Regions from separate parts of the Streptomyces sp. NPDC048389 genome, predicted to be linked through region 3. Evidence: riboswitches for the same ligand, from Rfam matches in the RefSeq annotation. Region 3 holds a riboswitch; each other region holds the start of a gene.
What was found. A riboswitch is a leader RNA that binds a small molecule or an ion and turns the genes downstream of it on or off. The one in region 3 is predicted to bind cobalamin.
Positions count from the first base shown of each region.

Region 1 (5,720 bases), on a different contig from region 3:
CGGCGCCCCGGCCTCGATCAGCCGCATCAACGCCGACGTGTCAGCGTGCTCTTCGATCAGATCCCCCAGTCGGTCCAGCTGCTCCTCCCGCAGTGCACCGAAGCTCGTGCCGGACGCGGGCACGAACCGCCGCCCGGACTGCGCCGCGACCTCCCGCAGGAAGGCCCGCCGGAAGCCGTCGCTCTCCAGTGACCCGTGCCAGTGCGTCCCCCACACCGCGCCCACCCGGCAGCCGTCCAGGAAGGGCTCTCCACCGAGGACCTCGGCGACACCGTGATGGATCTCGTAGCCCTCGACCCGTTCCCCGAGTGCTTCGCCGACGGGCCGCGCGAGGGTCTTCTCACGCGCGAACCGCACCCGTACCGGCAGCAGTCCGAGCGCCGCGACCTCGCCCGCCCTCGACTCGACCTCGTCCTCGATGTGCCGGCCGAGCGCCTGGAAGCCGCCGCAGATGCCCAGCACCGGCCGGCCCTCGGCCGCCCGCCGCGCCAGGGCGTCCGCCAGCCCGCGTTCCCGCAGCCACGCCAGTGCCCGGACCGTTCCCCGGGTGCCCGGGACCACCACCAGGTCGGCGTCCACGAGTTCCTCCGCGCGGTCCACGAACCGCACCACGACGCCCGGTTCGGCCGCCAGCGCGTCCACATCGGTGAAGTTCGACATCAGCGGCACCGCGCACACCGCGACCCTCAGCACGTCCTCACCGACGGGCGCGGCGACCACCGACTCCCGTACCGCGCCGCGCAGGGACACCCTGAGGCCGTCCTCCTCGTCGATGCCGAGTCCGTGGGCGTACGGCAGCACACCGTAGGTCGGCCGCCCGGTCAGGCCGCGCAGCATCTCGAGCCCCGGCTCCAGAAGCGACACGTCACCGCGGAACTTGTTGACCAGATAGCCCGCCACGAGCGACTGGTCCTCGGGGCTCAGCAGCGCCGTCGTACCGAAGAACTGCGCGAACACGCCTCCCCGGTCGATGTCGCCGACCACCAGGACCGGTAGCCGTGCCGCCCGCGCGATGCCCATGTTCACGATGTCCGTGCGCCGCAGATTGATCTCGGCCGGGCTGCCCGCCCCTTCGCAGATCACAGCGTCGTACGTGCCCCGCAGCTCCTCCAGGCACGCCATGACCGGCTCGAAGAGTTCTCGTTGCCGGTTCCCGTGGTAGCCCTTGGCGCTCATCTCCCCGACGGGCCTGCCCATCAGTACCACCTGGCTGGAGCGATCGCCGCCCGGCTTGAGCAGTACGGGATTCATCAGCGCGGTGGGCTCCACGCGGGCGGCCTGCGCCTGCATGGCCTGTGCCCGCCCGATCTCGGCGCCCTCACGGGTCACGAACGAATTGAGGGACATGTTCTGCCCCTTGAACGGCGCGACCTTCACACCCTGCCGCACCAGCCACCGGCAGATCCCGGCGGTGACGACGCTCTTGCCCGCGTCCGAGGTGGTCCCCGCGACCAACAGCCCACCGCTCATGCCCGTCTCCGTTTCAGTGCCCCCACGCCGAGCCGTGCGCCCGCGCAGACCGCCAGGGCCAGCAGGCCCACCCGGTGCGACAGCCGCACCGCCCGTGTGATGTCGCCGAACTCCACCGCGCGGCCCTGCGCGCCCAGCACCGGCCGGTGTTCGACCCGACCGCCGTAGGAGAGGGTCCCACCCAGCCGTACGCCCAGGGCACCCGCGAAGGACGCCTCCACGGGGCCCGCGTTGGGGCTCGGGTGCTTGGCGGCGTCGGCCCGCCAGGCCCGTACGGCGCCCCGCGGGTCCGGACCGCAGACGGCCGCCAGCACGGCGGTCAGCCGGGCGCCCGGCCAGCCGGCCACATCGTCGAGGCGGGCCGACGCCCAGCCGTAGCGCCGGTAGCGCGGCGACTTGTGGCCGACCATCGCGTCCAGGGTGTTCACCGCCCTGAAGCCCACCAGCCCGGGCACGCCCGCCACGGCGCCCCACACGAGGGCGCCGACGACCGCGTCGGAGGTGTTCTCCGCGACGGACTCCACGACGGCGCGGGCGATCTGCTGCTCGTCCAGGGCCTGCGGGTCGCGCCCGCACAGATGGGGCAGCCGCTCGCGCGCCGCCTCGACGTCCCCGGCCGCCAGCGCCTCGCCGACGGCCGCGGCCTCGCGCCCGAGCGTCGTACCGCCGACGACGGCCCAGGTCGCGGCGGCGGTCAGGGCGACCGAGGCGACGGGTGAGCGGCGTACGGCGCGGGCGGTCAGGGCCGCCGCGGCCACGGCTCCGCCGGCGCACACCGCGGTGTGCAGGGCGCCCCGGCCTCGGTGGTCGCGCCACAGGGCACGCTCGACGGCGCCCGCTGCCCGCCCGAACACGGCGACCGGATGCCCCCGGCGGGGATCGCCCAGGAGTCGGTCGCCGAGGAGGCCGGCTGCGGCGCCGTACAGGAAGACGCGGTCCGCGCGCACCGGATCAGCGTTCCGAGGGGAGATGTCCGGAGGGACGGTGTCCGACGGACAGGGCAGTACCGCGACCGGGCATGGCAGGAGTCCTCACTCAGGGTCCGCGCCCTGGTTCGACGTGACCGGCGGCGAGAGTTCCTGGCTCCCCGGGTGTTCCCGGGTGACAGTGGCGGGACCGCGCCGGATTCGCACCGGACTTCCTCTTCTGCCGCCGTTGATGGCCCCGGCAGTCCACCATGTGCGCGAACGCCCGTCAACTCGCCCTTGACCTGCGACGGGACAGTGTGCGGAGTCCCACACCGGCGGACGCGCGAAGGCCGGGCCGTACCCACCCGCGGTGCGTACGGCCCGGCCTCCGGGCGGCTGTCCGACGTCAGGTGACGATCAGATAGATCCCGTAGGACACCGCCGCCGCGCAGAGCGCGAAGCAGGCGTACGCGCCGGTGCGGGCCAGCACGCCGGAGCCTGCGGTCTGCGTGCCGGACTGCTGCTTGGACAGGCTCACGATGCCCAGGGTGAACAGGCCCACCAGGGCGACGGTGGCGACGAGGCTGACGCCGAACACGGAGCCGAGAGCTACCCAGTCGATCTTCATACTGCTGCTTCCTTACACCGCGGCCGGACGGACCGGCTCGGAGTCGGCGGGGGCCGGGAGAGTGGTCTTCAGTTCGCCGGCGGGCGGCGGGATGACGGCCGCGACGGCGTCCGTGACGACGTCCGCGGGCTCCTCGGTGTCGACGTCGTTGACGTTGGTGTGGTTGACGATCTGGCGGCGCGAGATGACCCAGATCGCGATGCAGGAGGCGACGAGGAAGACGGCGACGGCCGCGACACCCCAGCCGCCCTGCTTGGTGACGAACTCGGACATCGCCGCGACGAGTCCGGCGGCCGGCAGGGTCAGACCCCAGGCCACGAACATCCGGGTGGCGGTGGACCAGCGGACCACGCCGCCCTTGCGGCCGAGGCCCGCGCCCATGACGGCGCCCGAGCAGGAGTGCGTCGTCGACAGCGAGAAGCCGAGGTTCGAGGAGGCGAGGATCACGCTGGCAGCGCTGGTCTGGGCGGCGAAGCCCTGCTGCGGCTGGAGGTCGGTGAGCCCCTTGCCCATGGTGCGGATGATGCGCCAGCCGCCGAGGTAGGTGCCGAGTGCGATCGCCAGACCGGCCGAGACGATGACCCACATCGGAGGGTTGGACCCGGGGGCGAGGACGTTGCCGGCCACCAGCGCCAGCGTGATGATGCCCATGGTCTTCTGGGCGTCGTTGGTGCCGTGCGCCAGGGAGACGAGGCCGGCGGAGGCGATCTGCCCCGCGCGGTACCCCTTGGCGGTGGCCTTCGCGTCGGTGTTCCTGTCGACCCGGTACGTCAGCCGTGCCGCCAGCATGGCGGCGAGGCCGGCCACGACCGGCGCGGCGATGGCCGGGATGAGCACCTTGGTGACGACGACGCCGCCGTTGACCCCGGCGAAGCCGACCGAGGCGACCGTGGCGCCGATCAGACCGCCCATGAGGGCGTGCGAGGAACTGGACGGCAGGCCGACCAGCCAGGTGACCAGGTTCCACAGGATGGCGCCGACGAGCGCCGCGAAGATGACTTCAGGTGTGATGCCTGATTCGTCGACCAGTCCGCTGGAGATGGTCTTGGCGACCTCCACGGAGAGGAAAGCGCCGACGAGGTTCAGAACGGCGGACATGGCCACCGCGCTCTTGGGCTTCATGGCGCCGGTCGAGATGGTCGTCGCCATCGCGTTGGCGGTGTCGTGGAAACCGTTCGTGAAATCGAACACGAGAGCTGTCACGATCACGATCGCGAGCAGCAGTGTGATGTGTTCCATTTACCCAGGCAATCGTTTGACGTCATTGACGCGAGGACCGTAGGCAACCTGGATGAACGGAAGGTGAACTGGGTCGGACTTCGCGGTGACCCCAAGTGGGGTCGGCTGATTCCGCTTGTCTGATTCTCCGCCCCCGCGCCGCTCACGGCAGCCACTCGAACACCCTCCGTGTCTCCATGCCGTCGTATACGGCTGGCAGGATCCCCGGTATGACTGATGAGGCGACCGGTGAGGCAAGTGGTGGGGCGCCCGGCCGGGCGCGGTGGAACGGGATCGGGCAGGCATGGCGGGAGCTTGTGGACACCGCCCGCAGAACGGCTGCCGAAGGACTCGTCGTCGGCACGTCGGGCAACGTCTCGGTCCGCGTCGGCGACGTGGTCCTTGTCACACCGACCGGAGTGCCGTACGACCGGCTCACGGACCGGGACACCGTCGCCGTCGACCTCGACGGCACACAGATCCTCGGCGACCTGTTGCCCACGAGCGAGCTGCCGTTGCACCTGGCGGTTCATCGCGAGACCGGCGCGCGCGCAGTCGTGCACACGCACGCCGTGCACGCGACCGCCGTCTCCACGCTCGTCCCCGAACTCCCGTCGATCCACTACATGACCGCCGCGCTCGGCGGCCCGGTCCGCGTCGCCCCCTACGCCCTCTACGGCACAGAGGAACTCGCCCGGAACATGCTCCACGCCCTGCGCGACCGTACGGCCTGCCTCCTCCAGAACCACGGGACCGTGGCCTACGGGGACACCCTGTCCCAGGCGTACGACCGCACGGCGCAACTGGAGTGGATGTGCCGCGTCTGGCTGACGGCGTCCTCCGTCCCGGGCCGCACCCCGAACCTCCTGACACCGCCCCAGCTCCAGGCGGCCGCCGCCCGCCTCTCCGGCTACGGCCAGCCACCCGCCTGACCCACCCGCCACCGGCCTGACGCCACCCGCCTGACGCCTGACGCCTGACGCCTGACGCCTGACGCCTGACGCCTGCGGCGCTTCTTCCCCACCCGGCCCCTTCCCGAACCGGGCAGGCCCGGACTCCGGTGCCATGCTTCGCGCGGGGTCCGCAATCTCCTCCTGCGGCCTGGCGGCCGCAGGAGGTGCCCCCGGTCGGGCTCATGTCGCGCAGCGACATCCAGCCCCGCCGGCGGTTGAGGCGCGCGTCCGGGCGGACCCCGGCTCGGGAAGGGGCGGGTGGGGGAACTCCGCGCAGTGGCCCGCCCCCGCGGGGGCGACACGCGGCCGCCCCCGCCCCGCCCACCGCCCACGCAGCGACACGCGCGGCTCCTCCCACTGGCCCCCGGCCCCGCCCGCCCCGACACTGGACCCGTGCGCCCCGCTACAGCGACGGCAGCGGCCGTCACCACACTGATCGGCGTCGGTGCGGCCGCAGTCGCGGCCGGCCGCTACGCGAGCCACGCCGCGCTGCGCGGGGCCCGAAGGCCCCTGCCGGGCGATCCCCGGCTCACCGTCCACGCC
Region 1 is NZ_JBEZKP010000036.1:17,047-22,766, forward strand. Features, by position in the region: gene AB0903_RS22945 (cobyric acid synthase) at 1-1,470, opposite strand, end outside; gene AB0903_RS22950 (cobalamin biosynthesis protein) at 1,467-2,417, opposite strand; cobalamin riboswitch at 2,524-2,654, opposite strand; gene AB0903_RS22955 (hypothetical protein) at 2,785-3,006, opposite strand; gene AB0903_RS22960 (inorganic phosphate transporter) at 3,019-4,245, opposite strand; gene AB0903_RS22965 (class II aldolase/adducin family protein) at 4,455-5,156, shown strand; gene AB0903_RS22970 (alpha/beta fold hydrolase) at 5,571-5,720, shown strand, end outside.
Region 1: another riboswitch for cobalamin. It lies ahead of AB0903_RS22950 (cobalamin biosynthesis protein); the one in region 3 lies ahead of AB0903_RS21855 (ABC transporter substrate-binding protein).

Region 2 (5,720 bases), on a different contig from region 3:
ACTCCCTCGACCACGTGACCCGCCACCGCTTCGACGGCCCGTGGATCCTCGCGGCCGCCTTCACGGCCAGCGCTCTCGCGGCTGCCGCCGTCGTCGGCAAGCGGGCCAAGGGGCAGATCGGGGCGGACGTGGACGACTCGGCGAGGAACCAGGGAGCCGACACCCTCGAGGACTGAGGGCTCCGTCCCGTGAAGTCCCGCTGCCCACATGCTCGTTGGGCCCCCGGGCCGGCATACCGCCCGTTGGTGGCAGGACAGCGGCGTGGCAGGATGATCCGTCATGACCCGACAGCGCCCGCCCCTGCCGCCGTTCGACCTCGACAGCGCCTTGGCCAAGGTCCAGGCCGCCGAGGACGCTTGGAACACCCGCGACCCGCAGACGGTCGCCCTCGCTTACACCGAGGACTCCATCTGGCGGAACAGGGACGTCTTCCTGACCGGCCGTGAGCAGATCGCCGAGTTCCTCACGGCCAAGTGGGAGCGTGAGCTGGACTACGTACTGCGCAAGAGCCTGTGGTCCTTCCACGAGAACCGGATAGCCGTCCGCTTCCAGTACGAATGGCATGACACCGCGGGCCAGTGGTTCCGCAGTTACGGCAACGAGCTGTGGGAGTTCGACGAGTACGGTCTCATGAGCCGCCGCGAAGCAAGCATCAACGACGTGCGCATCCAGGAGGCCGACCGCCGCTACTTCGGACCGCGTCCGGAGGAGGAGCGCGGACCGGGCCACGACATCCCCCTCCAGTAGCCCGCTCGCGCCGGTACGGGACGCCGGCCGGAGCCTCACCGGCTCCCGAGCCGGAGAAACCGGTTCGGTCGAGGTCCTGCCCGGGGCCCGTCAGGGCGAAGGCGTGCGTGACGCCCGGGGACATGCCGGTCATCGCGCTGAGCAGGGCGATGTCGTGCAGCGCCGCCTGACCGGGGTCCTCCCGGGTCCCGAGGGTGCGGCAGCCGGGCCGGCGCCCGGTCAGGCCCCGGACCGGGCCGCGTCCATCGCGGTCCTCGCCCGGACCGCGTCGTCCGGATCCCAGCCCTCGTGCGGCACGGAGGCGAGCAGGAGCCGGGTGTACGGGTCCGAGGGCGCGTCGAGCACTCGGGACGTCGGCCCCTGTTCGACCACGGTGCCCTTGCGCATCACGACCGTCTCGTCCGTGATGTGCTGCACCACGGCGAGGTCATGGCTGACGAAGACCAGGGCCACGCCGGTGTCGTCCCGGAGCGCATCGACGACGTCGCCCTGCTCGCCGTCCAGCGCGTCTCCGGTACCGACGTCTGAACGCCCAGAGGGCCGACGCCGTTCGGTGCGGGCTGCACCGGTCGCAGGCCCGTGCCGTCGCCTGCGGCGTACGCCGTCGACACGCCGTGCGGTTGCGCCCGTCAGGTCCCTGCCCGTCGGTCGACGTTGGCGCTGTGCCTGTCGTTGTGCCTGCCGCTGAGTCTCGGCGGGCCGTCGGCTGGGACTGGTTCCGGCCATATAGCGCGCGGCGCGAATACCCGGATCCCGACAGGACCAAATGGCGGAACAGGCCCCGGGGGCGCTGGTGATGGCGGGACAGGCCCGTTGACACGCGGCATACGAACTGGTCACCATCATGGCCAGCCAGATCGCCCCGGCCCGCTGGGGGATGACGGGGTAACGCGGGGGCGGGCTCGGGCGGAACCGGATTCGGACGGGGCGGGCCCGGGGGAACCGGGTGCGGGCGGGGTGGCCCGGAGGACGCCCCGGGCCGCGCGTCGCTCCCCAGGCCCGTCCCGGCCCGGAAGGCCGCCTTGTGGGGCAACGGAGTCGGCCCTCGCGCGCGTCGTCCCAGGAACGGGCACCCTTGTGTACACGCTATGCTGCAAGCCGCCCCGCGGGGGAAGTCCGGTCGAAGTCCGGCGCTGACCCGCAACGGTAGGCGGAGCCCGACACGCGGCTCCGCGAGCCCGATTACCCGCGGTGTCGAAGGCTCCTGACAATTCGCCGTGGACTGCGAGAGGGCGCTGCACAGGGCGCCCCGCGTCCCGGGCTGCTCATGTGCTCACGTAGCTGCACGGCCCGAGGCGAAGGCGACCCGCCCGTGGCCACACCCCTGGAACGCAAACCCGCGGTGCCACTTCCCGCGGCCCCCGGCGGGGCCGGTCCGGCGCCGTCCGAACGCGTGTCGCCGCCGCTCCTGTTCGCCGCGCTGTGCGTCGCGCTCGTGCTCTCCATCGTCTGCGGGGCGGGGATGGGGGCGTCGGGGCTCTCCTGGGGCGAGGTGCTGCATCATCTGTGGGCCGGGCTGACGGGCGGGCCCATATCCCGGGACGAAGTCCCGGCGTACACCATCGTGTGGGAACTGCGTTTTCCACGGGCCGTGCTGGCCGCCGTCGTCGGAGCCGGACTGTCGGCCATCGGCGTCACCGTGCAGGCCATGGTCCGCAACGCCCTCGCCGACCCGTTCGTCCTGGGCATCTCCTCGGGCGCGGCCGTCGGTGCCAATGCCGTCCTCCTCTTCGGCGCCTTCGGCGCTCTCGGTCTGTGGGCCCTGTCCACGGCGGCCTTCCTGTCCGCGCTCCTCGCCATGACGCTGGTGTACGCGATCGCCCGCACCGCTGATGGTCTGACCCCGCTGCGGCTCGTCCTGACGGGGACCGCGATGTACTACGGCTTCTCGGCCGTCACCACGTTCATGGTGTTCGCGGCCGAACGCGGCGAGGCGGCGCGGTCCGCGATGATGTGGCTGCTCGGGAGCCTCGGCGGAGCCGACTGGGCCTCCGTGCCGATCGCCGCCGGAGCCGTGCTCGCCGGCCTGGCCCACCTCGCCGTGTCGGCGCGTCGCCTGAACGCCCTGGCGATGGGGGACGAGACCGCGGCTGCCCTGGGGGTGGACGCGCGGAGGCTGCGCAAGGAACTGTTCCTGGTCTGTGCCGCCGTCACGGGGGCCGTGGTCGCGGTGAGCGGTGCCATCGGCTTCGTCGGCCTGATGGTTCCGCACGCCGCCCGGATGCTGGTCGGCGCGGACCATCGCCGGCTGCTGGCCGTCGCCCCGCTCGGGGGCGCCGTCCTGCTGATCTGGGTGGACATCCTCTCGCGTGTGGTGCTCGCGCCCGTCGAGCTGCCGGTGGGCGTGCTGACCGCCGCCATCGGCGTGCCGTGCTTCGTGCTGCTGATGCGCCGCCGCTCCTACACCTTCGGAGGCGCGTGATGCGGATCGACATGGACGCTTTGACGGTCGAGGTCGCCGGTGCGCGGCTGGTGCGGGAGGCCACGCTGCGCGCGGACGCCGGGCAGGTCGTCGGACTCGTGGGGCCCAACGGCAGCGGCAAGTCGACGCTGTTGCGCTGCGTCTACCGAGCCCTGCGCCCCTCGGCGGGTACGGTCCGGCTCGGCGGTGAGGACCTGCACTCCCTGAGCGCGCGCGAAGGCGCCCGTCGACTGGCCGCTCTGCCCCAGGAAGCGGTCACCGAGTTCGACTTCACGGTCGCCGAGGTCGTGGCGATGGGGCGACTGCCTCACCAGCGGTCGGCGGCCCGGACCACCGAAGAAGACCGGAAGGCGTGCGAGGCCGCGCTGGTCGAGGTCGACGCCGGCCACCTCGCCGGCCGCGGCTTCCTCACCCTCTCCGGAGGCGAGAAGCAGCGGGTCCTGATCGCCCGCGCGCTCGCGCAGCAGCCGCGCGTCCTGGTGCTCGACGAGCCCACCAACCACCTCGACATCGCACAGCAGTTGGAGGTGCTGGCTCTGGTGCGCGGGAGTGGGCTGACCGTGCTCACCGCACTGCACGACCTCAACCTCGCCGCGCTCCACTGCGACCTGCTCTACGTCATCGACAGCGGCCGGATCGTCGCCTCCGGTGCTCCGTACGACGTGCTCACGCCCGAGCTGCTGGCCGAGGTCTTCGGCGTACGGGCGCACCGGGTACGGCATCCGGAGTCCGGCGCCGTACAGCTGCTCTTCGACCGTCTCCTGCCCACTCAGCCCGCTTCTTGAGGAGTCCTGGCCATCATGCCGAATCTCGCACGCCCAGCCGCACTCGCACGCCCAGCCGCACTCGCACTCACCGCCGCCCTGATGCTCACCGGATGCGGTGCGGAGGTCACCTCTCGGGGCGAGGAGGGTGGTGATGCCGAGGCACGCGGGGGCCACTACCCGGTGACCGTCGAGAACTGCGGCCAGGAGAAGACCTACGACAAGGCGCCGCAGCGCGTGGTCACCAATGACGTCGGCATCACCGAGATCATGTTCGCGCTCGGGCTCGAGGACCGGATGGCGGGATATGTGATGCCCGACGACAGGGGCGACCTCACAGCCGTTCCCTGGAAGGACGCCTACCGGAAGACCAAGTGGCTCTCGAAGAAGACGATCAACAAGGAGCTGGTCCTCGACGCCCGCGCCGATCTCGTCTTCGCGGGCTGGAACTACGGCTTCAACGAGGGTGAGGGCTTCAGCCCCGCCGAGCTGGAGAAGGTGGGTGTCGACTCGTATCTGCTGAGCGAGTCGTGCCGCAACGGGCAGGGAAAGGCACGCGGGGTGATGCCGCCGCTCGAAGCGCTGTACACCGATCTGCGGAACCTGGGAAAGATCTTCGACGTCGAGGACCGTGCGGAGACTCTCGTCGCCGACTTCCAGAAGCAGGTGGCCGAGGCGCAGGCGAAGGCCCCGAAGGGCGCCGACCGCCCGCGTGTGTTCCTCTACGACGACGGACGGGACAAGCCGCTGACCTCGGGTCTGTACGCCGGGCCGCACGACATCATCACCAGGGCGGGCGGTGATCACGTCATGAAGGACCTCAAGGACAGCTGGGCGACGGTGGGGTGGGAGACCGTGGTCGAGCGTGACCCCGAGGTGATCGTGATCAACGACTACGGAGACACCACCGCAGACCAGAAGCGGAAGTTCTTGAAGTCCTACCCGCCACTGGCCGGCGTCTCGGCCGTCAAGAACGACCGGATCGTCGTCCTCGACTACGCGGAGCTGGTGGAAAGCCCGCGCAATCCCGCGGCCATCGCCTCGCTCGCCGCGGACCTGAGGCGATTCGCTTCGGGGACCTGACCGGCGGAGGGACGCGGCCGTAGCCTCAGCGCACCGACGGCGGTGCCGGCGGCCGCGACGCCACGCCGGTCCACCAGCGGGCTGCGACCAGCAGGACGAGAGCCTCTGCCGCAGTCTTCGGCCCGGCCCGGCATGGTCCCGCCCGGCCCGGCCCGGGAACGGGTTTGTGGACGAGGCAGGGGCGGCTGGAACTCTGCCGAGCTCCAGCCGCCCCCTGCTCATGGCCCCTTCCGGGCGCTCAGGCCACCGCGCCGCTGAGAGCCCCTTCCCGCCGGGCCGGACGGCTCGACTCCGGCCGCGCGGGGTGGCTGTGCCCGGTGGAGCCTTCGGCGTCCCTCAGCAGCTCGATCAGTGAGCTGCGGGCGCGGGCGACTCGCGACCGGACGGTGCCGACGGGGCAGCTGATGGCCGTGGCCGCTTCGGCGTAGGGGAGTCCCAGGAGCTGGGTGAGCAAGAAGGCTTCGCGGCGTTCGGCCGGGATCAGTGCCAGGAGTTCCGCGAGCGCTATCCCGTCCTCGAATCCGGGCAGGTCGCGGGGCTGTGTCCGTTCGGCGGCGAACTGCCAGTCGTCCCTGTCCGACACCTTGGGACGGGCGGCGGTGTGCCGGAGGCTGTCCACGACGGTGCGCCGGGCGATGGAGAGCAGCCAGGTGCGGGCGGAGGAGCGGCCTTCGAACCGGTGAAGGCTGCCAAGTGCGCGCAGG
Region 2 is NZ_JBEZKP010000056.1:35,842-41,561, reverse strand. Features, by position in the region: gene AB0903_RS28510 (DoxX family protein) at 1-176, shown strand, start outside; gene AB0903_RS28505 (nuclear transport factor 2 family protein) at 280-747, shown strand; partial or broken gene AB0903_RS28500 (NAD(P)-dependent oxidoreductase) at 839-937, opposite strand; partial or broken gene AB0903_RS28495 (ABC transporter ATP-binding protein) at 967-1,230, opposite strand; cobalamin riboswitch at 1,822-1,956, shown strand; gene AB0903_RS28490 (iron ABC transporter permease) at 2,060-3,169, shown strand; gene AB0903_RS28485 (ABC transporter ATP-binding protein) at 3,169-3,954, shown strand; gene AB0903_RS28480 (ABC transporter substrate-binding protein) at 3,970-5,016, shown strand; gene AB0903_RS28475 (sigma-70 family RNA polymerase sigma factor) at 5,255-5,720, opposite strand, start outside.
Region 2: another riboswitch for cobalamin. It lies ahead of AB0903_RS28490 (iron ABC transporter permease); the one in region 3 lies ahead of AB0903_RS21855 (ABC transporter substrate-binding protein).

Region 3 (5,720 bases):
CGCATCCGAAGGGCGTTCGATCTGTGGTTTCGGCAGGGTTCGCGGGGGTGGCTCCGGTGGTGGCGGGGCGAACCGGCTGCGCAGGCCGGCTCACGGGGCCGGACATCGGCCCGGTGGGCCACCTTCCGCGTGCGGAAGGTGAGGCGGACCACGCGCTCCACGCGGGCTCCGTCGTTCCGCTGTCGGCCACGGTCAGTTCCCGGCCGGCGTGCCCAGGAAGCGGATGTGCGGCCGGTCGCCGGGGCCGGGGCGGGTGACCGCGGCGCGCACGCCGTAGACATCGGAGATCAGGGACTCGGTCAGCGTGCTGCCCGGAGCACCGGCAACGACCACCCGGCCCTGCCGGAGCACGACGACCTGGTCGCAGTACATGGCCGCCAGATTCAGGTCGTGCAGGGCGACGACGCTGGTGACGGGCAGCTCGGCGACCAGGTTCAGCAGGTCGAGCTGGTGCTGGATGTCGAGGTGGTTGGTCGGTTCGTCCAGGAGCAACTCGCGCGGCTCCTGAGCCAGGGCACGGGCGATCTGCACGCGCTGGCGCTCGCCGCCGGAGAGCGTGTGCCAGGGCTGGTCCGCGCGGTCGGTGAGGCCGGTGCGCTCCAGGGCGGTGCCTACGGCCTCCTCGTCCGCCGCGGTCGCGGGGGTCCAGGCGTGGCGGTGCGGGATACGGCCGAGGCGTACGACATCGAGAACCGTCAGTTCGACGAGGGTGTCGGCATGCTGCTCGACGACGGCCACGCGCCGGGCCACGGCGCGGCGGCCCCAGTCGCCGAGTGGACGCCCGTCGAGGGTGACGACGCCGGAGGCGGGGGAGAGGACGCCGGACAGCAGCCGCAGCAGCGTCGACTTCCCCGAGCCGTTGGGGCCGAGCAACCCGGTCACGGAGCCGGGCCGGGGGGTGAGGCTCACGCCGTCGAGGATCAACCGCCCGTCGGCGGTGCGGCTCACGCGGTCGGCGGCGAGGGTGGGCGGCTCGGCGGGCGACACTCCGGCGGGTGCGTCTACGGCGGCCGTCTGCCCTGCGGCCGTCCGCTCTGCGGCCGTCTGCTCTGCGGTCGTCTGCCCTGCGGTCGGCTGATCGGGGCGGGGCGGCCGGGCGCCGTCGTCCCGCCGCTCGGTGCCGGTCGTCATCGCATCCTCCTCGTGCGGTACAGGACCAGGACGAACGCCGGGACGCCGACCAGCGAGGTCACCACGCCCACCGGCACCTCCTGGGGATCGAGGACGGTACGGGCCAGAGTGTCGGCCCAGACCAGGAACACCGCCCCCGCGAGCGCGGTGACCGGCAGCAGCCGGGCGTGCCCCGGGCCGACGAGAGCGCGTGCGGCGTGCGGCAGGACCAGGCCGACGAAGCCGATCGCGCCCGCCGAGCTGACCAGCGCGGCGGTCAGCAGCGCGGTCACGCACAGCAGCACCAGCCGGGTCCGGGCGACCGAGACCCCGAGCGTCGCCGCGGAATCCTGGCCGAAGGCGAAGGCGTCCAGCGTGCGCGCGTATCCCAGGCACACCACCAGGGCCAGTCCCAGGACGGCCAGACACAGCCCCACGTCGGTCCAGTCGGCCCCGCTGAGCGATCCGAGCAGCCAGAACAGCACACCGCGGGTGGTCTCCGCGTCGGCCGCCGTCATCACCACGAACGAGGTCAGGGCGGAGAACAGCTGCATCGCGGCCACACCGGACAGCACCACCCGGTCCGTCGCCCCGCCGAGCGTGTGGCTGAGCAGCAGCACCAGCGCGAACGAGCCGACCGCGCCCACGAACGCGCCACCGGAGACGGACAGGACACCGCCACCGACGCCCAGGACGACCACGACGACGGCGCCGGTCGACGCCCCCGAGGAGACACCCAGGACGAAGGGGTCGGCGAGAGGGTTGCGCAGCAACGACTGCATCACCGCGCCGCACACGGCGAGCCCGGCGCCGCACACCGCGGCGAGCAGGGTGCGCGGCAGCCGCAGGTTCCAGACGATGCCGTCCCGGATGGGAGTCAGCTCTGTCGTGCCCCAGCCCAGGTGGGAGGCGACCACGGACCAGGCGTCGCCCACGCCGATGTCCGCCGGGCCGATGGTGATGGCCACGGCGACGGACGCGGCGAGCACGGCCAGCCCGGCGCCCAGGCCGGCCGCACCGCGCAGGACACCGGCGGCGACCAGCAGCGGGCGGGCTCGGGGAGACGGCAGGACGGTGGTCATCCGGCGAGCCCGTACGCGCGCAGCGCCGCGGCCACCTTCTCCACACCCTCGACGGTACGGATCGTCGGGTTCATGGCCTGCCCGCTGAGCAGCACGTACCTCTTCTTCTTCACCGCCTCCATGTTCCTGGTCGCCGGGTTCGACTCCAGGAACGCGATCTTCTTCGCGGCGGTCTCGGCCGTCTGCGACTTGCGGGTGAGATCACCGATGACGAGTACGTCGGGGTTGCGGTCGGCTACGGTCTCCCAGTTGATCTGGGGCCATTCCTGCGTGCTGTCGTCGAAGACGTTCTTCGCGCCGAGCGCGTTCGTGATGATGCCGGGGGCGCCGCAGCAGCCCGCCATGTAGGGGGACTCCTGGTTCGCGAACCAGTACAGGACGGTGGCGTTCTCGGCACGGATTCCGGACGTCGCCTTCGTCACCCGGCTCTTCAGCCGGGCGATCAGCTTCTCGCCACGGTCCTCCACCCCGAAGACCCGGGCCAGTTCCCTCACTTCGCGGTAGACGGTGTCCATGGCCAGGGGCTTCGTCCGTGAGCCGTCACCGTCGCCGCTGTTGTCCTTGCCTTCGCAGTCGGTGGGCGACAGGTACGTCGGCACCCCGAGTTCCTCGAACTTCTCGCGGGGTGCCACCCCGCCCTTGCCCAGGGTGGAGGTGAAGGAGGAGGCGACGAAGTCCGGTTCGGCGTCCAGGACCTTCTCGAACGACGGCCGGTTGTCGGCGAGCCGAGGCACCTTCGCATTGGCCTGCTCCAGTCCCTTCATGACCGGGTCGGTCCAGGTGGCGGTTCCCACCATGCGGTCGGCCAGGCCGAGGGAGAGCAGGATCTCGCTGGTGCCCTGGTTCAGGGACACGGCCCGCTTCGGCGGAGCCTTGACCGTCACCTTCTGCCCGCAGTTGTCGAACGTGACGGCCTGCGCGCCGGCGGTGGCGGACTTTCCGGACGAGCCGGAACCTGAGCCGGAGCCGCATGCGGTGAGCAGCAGCGCCCCGGTCAGGAGCAGGACGGAACAGCGGGCGGGACGCGGCAGATGCACAGTGTCGGCTCTCTCAACGTCAGGACCCATACGCGGGGTCCCGTGCGGACGGTCGGGTGCCAGCAGGTCTTCGGACTCGGGGTCACCCCGGCGGAACGCCTTCCCGGACCCGGCCGTGACCGTCGTCCAGTGGCTGCTGTCCCGCCCGTCACCCTCACCGCTGCGCGTCAGTTCCGGACTCTCACCGGATTCCCTGACTCGTGCACGCGTGGCCGCGTTCACGAGTTTGACTGGCGTCCGGAAGCTACCACAGCCCTACTCGTGCAGTCCGCCGTGTCCGTCGCGAAGCCAGCCGCATACGTCCGCCGGTCGCGGCGAGCGGCTGTTGCGGGTTTCCAGGCGCGGTCGGCTGCCGGCAGACCGCGCTGCCTCGGCCCGAGGGCGGCTCGGTGCCCGCCGAGAGACCGGCCGGGACGGTCCTGGCCGGAACCCGACCCCGAGACCGCCGGCGTCCTGCGCCGGGCACTTCGCGCGATCGGGCGGCCACGGCGTGGCGGTACTGGCCGCCGGCGTGCACTCGCGAGACGTCTGCATCCGCAGACGTACGGTGCCGGCGATCACCGAGATGGCCGAGGCCCCGGGTGCGACGGGGTTTGCGAAGGCGCTCGGCGGCCCGGACCCGACGGTGCCCGGGTATGCCGCTCCCGAAGGGTGATCCGGCGAGCAGCCGCCGACGTCAAACGGCAGGCTGAGCCTTCTCCTTGTTCATGGGACAGGCGGACGCCGCCGTCGAGGGGGAGACCGTGCATGCCCCGGCCGTCTCCCCGATCTGATGCAGGATTTCGACGGAGAGCAAGTCCTCCTTGCCCTTGAAGGCGTCCGCGACCACCGGATCGGTAGGGAAGACCATCTCGGCCGAGACATTGTCCTGAACGATCCGGGCGAGGTTGTCCAGGGCGACGAAGATCGGGTCGCGAGGAACTTCGACGGTCGGCAGGTCGATCAGGTGGGTGGCGACCTTCGCCGGATTCATGCACTGCCTGATGATGACCGATGCCTGGTTCAACTCGGACGTCGTCCAGATCGACAGCACGACCGTATACAGGTCCTGCCACGCCTCCTCGCCGATCGTGGCCCGCCACTTCCGCATCAGACCTTCCACGCCGTGGATCTGCGCCGCGGCCGCGTACTTCATGTTCGTGCGGATACCGGGGTACGTCCTGCCCGAGAACTCCTCGAACGACGCCATGTCGAACGTTTTGCTGCGCACGGAATCACGGATGAACGTGAGTGCTTCGTCGAGGATCTTCCCGCAGGAGATTTCCAGCTCCTGTGGCAGATTGGCCTCCCCGAGCTGACGGCGTGCAGTGTGGAGCGTGGCAGCGTAACGCTGGAGCGGGCCGATCCAGCCGTCTGCCCGGGGCCCCTCGAACGCGACCATGTCCAGGTCGTGCGGGTCGATGCGACCGGCGTTGGGGAGGTTCGGCACCTTGTCGCTCAAGTACGCGGCAATGATCGAGAAAATGCCCTGAGGCACGTGGCTGATCGACTTCGCCAGTTCGAACAGCTCGGGCACCGGGTTGACTGATTCCCGTGGGCTTCCGCCATGGATGAGAGTGAACTTGCCGCCCCTGGCATCGTTTTGGACGACGATCACAGGACTGAGACGACTGATCAGTTCGGACTTGAGTGCGGCATAGTTCGCCCGCATACCGACGTTGGCCGCTCGGATCGCGTCACGGGCCTTCAGCTCCGCGTCCGTCACGGCCGCGCCTGCATGCGTGGTGGCGGAGGCCGACGGGGTGATACCGAGGAGTGTTGCGGCACCGGCCGCCGACATTCCGTCGATGAAGCCTCTGCGTGTGACCATTCCCCGTCCTTCCACCAGGCGCGCGGGTGGTTGCGCGCCACCCGCGCGGACTTCGTCGCGCAGGCTCCGGCGATCACCGGTCAGTTTTCCGGAGGGACACCCCCTGAGCGGCATGCGCCACGCACGTCTGCGTGATGAACATGCGACGACGAAATGCTCGCCACCGTCGTCGACGGCGGCGAACAGTCTTCGTGCCGACCCGGACAGATCCCGCAGCGGGTTGAAGCACCGCAGTGACCCGGCCCGCCGCCTCACCCGTGCGCGCGAGCCCGACCAGGGGAAGCGCCGACCGCGGCAGCCGCACCCGGTTCCTGACGCTCCGTCCGACGGCCTCAGACCGGCAGCCGTGCGAGCAGGGCCGTGAAGTCCGTCCGGGGCGGGAGGGTGCCGAAGGCGAGGCCGTGGTCGCCGGCGAGCCGTGAGGCGCAGAAGGCGTCGGCGACCGCGGCGGGAGCGTGGCGGACGAGCAGGGAGCCGTGCAGGACCAGTGCCGCGCGTTCGATGACGCGACGGGCCCGCAGCGGAGCGTCCTCACTCAGGACGAGTTCGGCCTGGAGCTCGCGCCAGGCCGCGTCCAGTCTGCGGTCGGCTCCGGTGGCGGACTCGATCTCCGCGCGGAAGGCGTCGAGGGACTCGGGCTCCCGGGCCAGGGCACGGAGCATGTCGAGGGCGTTGACGTTG
Region 3 is NZ_JBEZKP010000033.1:9,594-15,313, reverse strand. Features, by position in the region: gene AB0903_RS21865 (ABC transporter ATP-binding protein) at 193-1,131, opposite strand; gene AB0903_RS21860 (iron chelate uptake ABC transporter family permease subunit) at 1,128-2,192, opposite strand; gene AB0903_RS21855 (ABC transporter substrate-binding protein) at 2,189-3,259, opposite strand; cobalamin riboswitch at 3,273-3,479, opposite strand; gene AB0903_RS21850 (hypothetical protein) at 3,906-5,153, opposite strand; gene AB0903_RS21845 (acyl-CoA dehydrogenase family protein) at 5,372-5,720, opposite strand, start outside.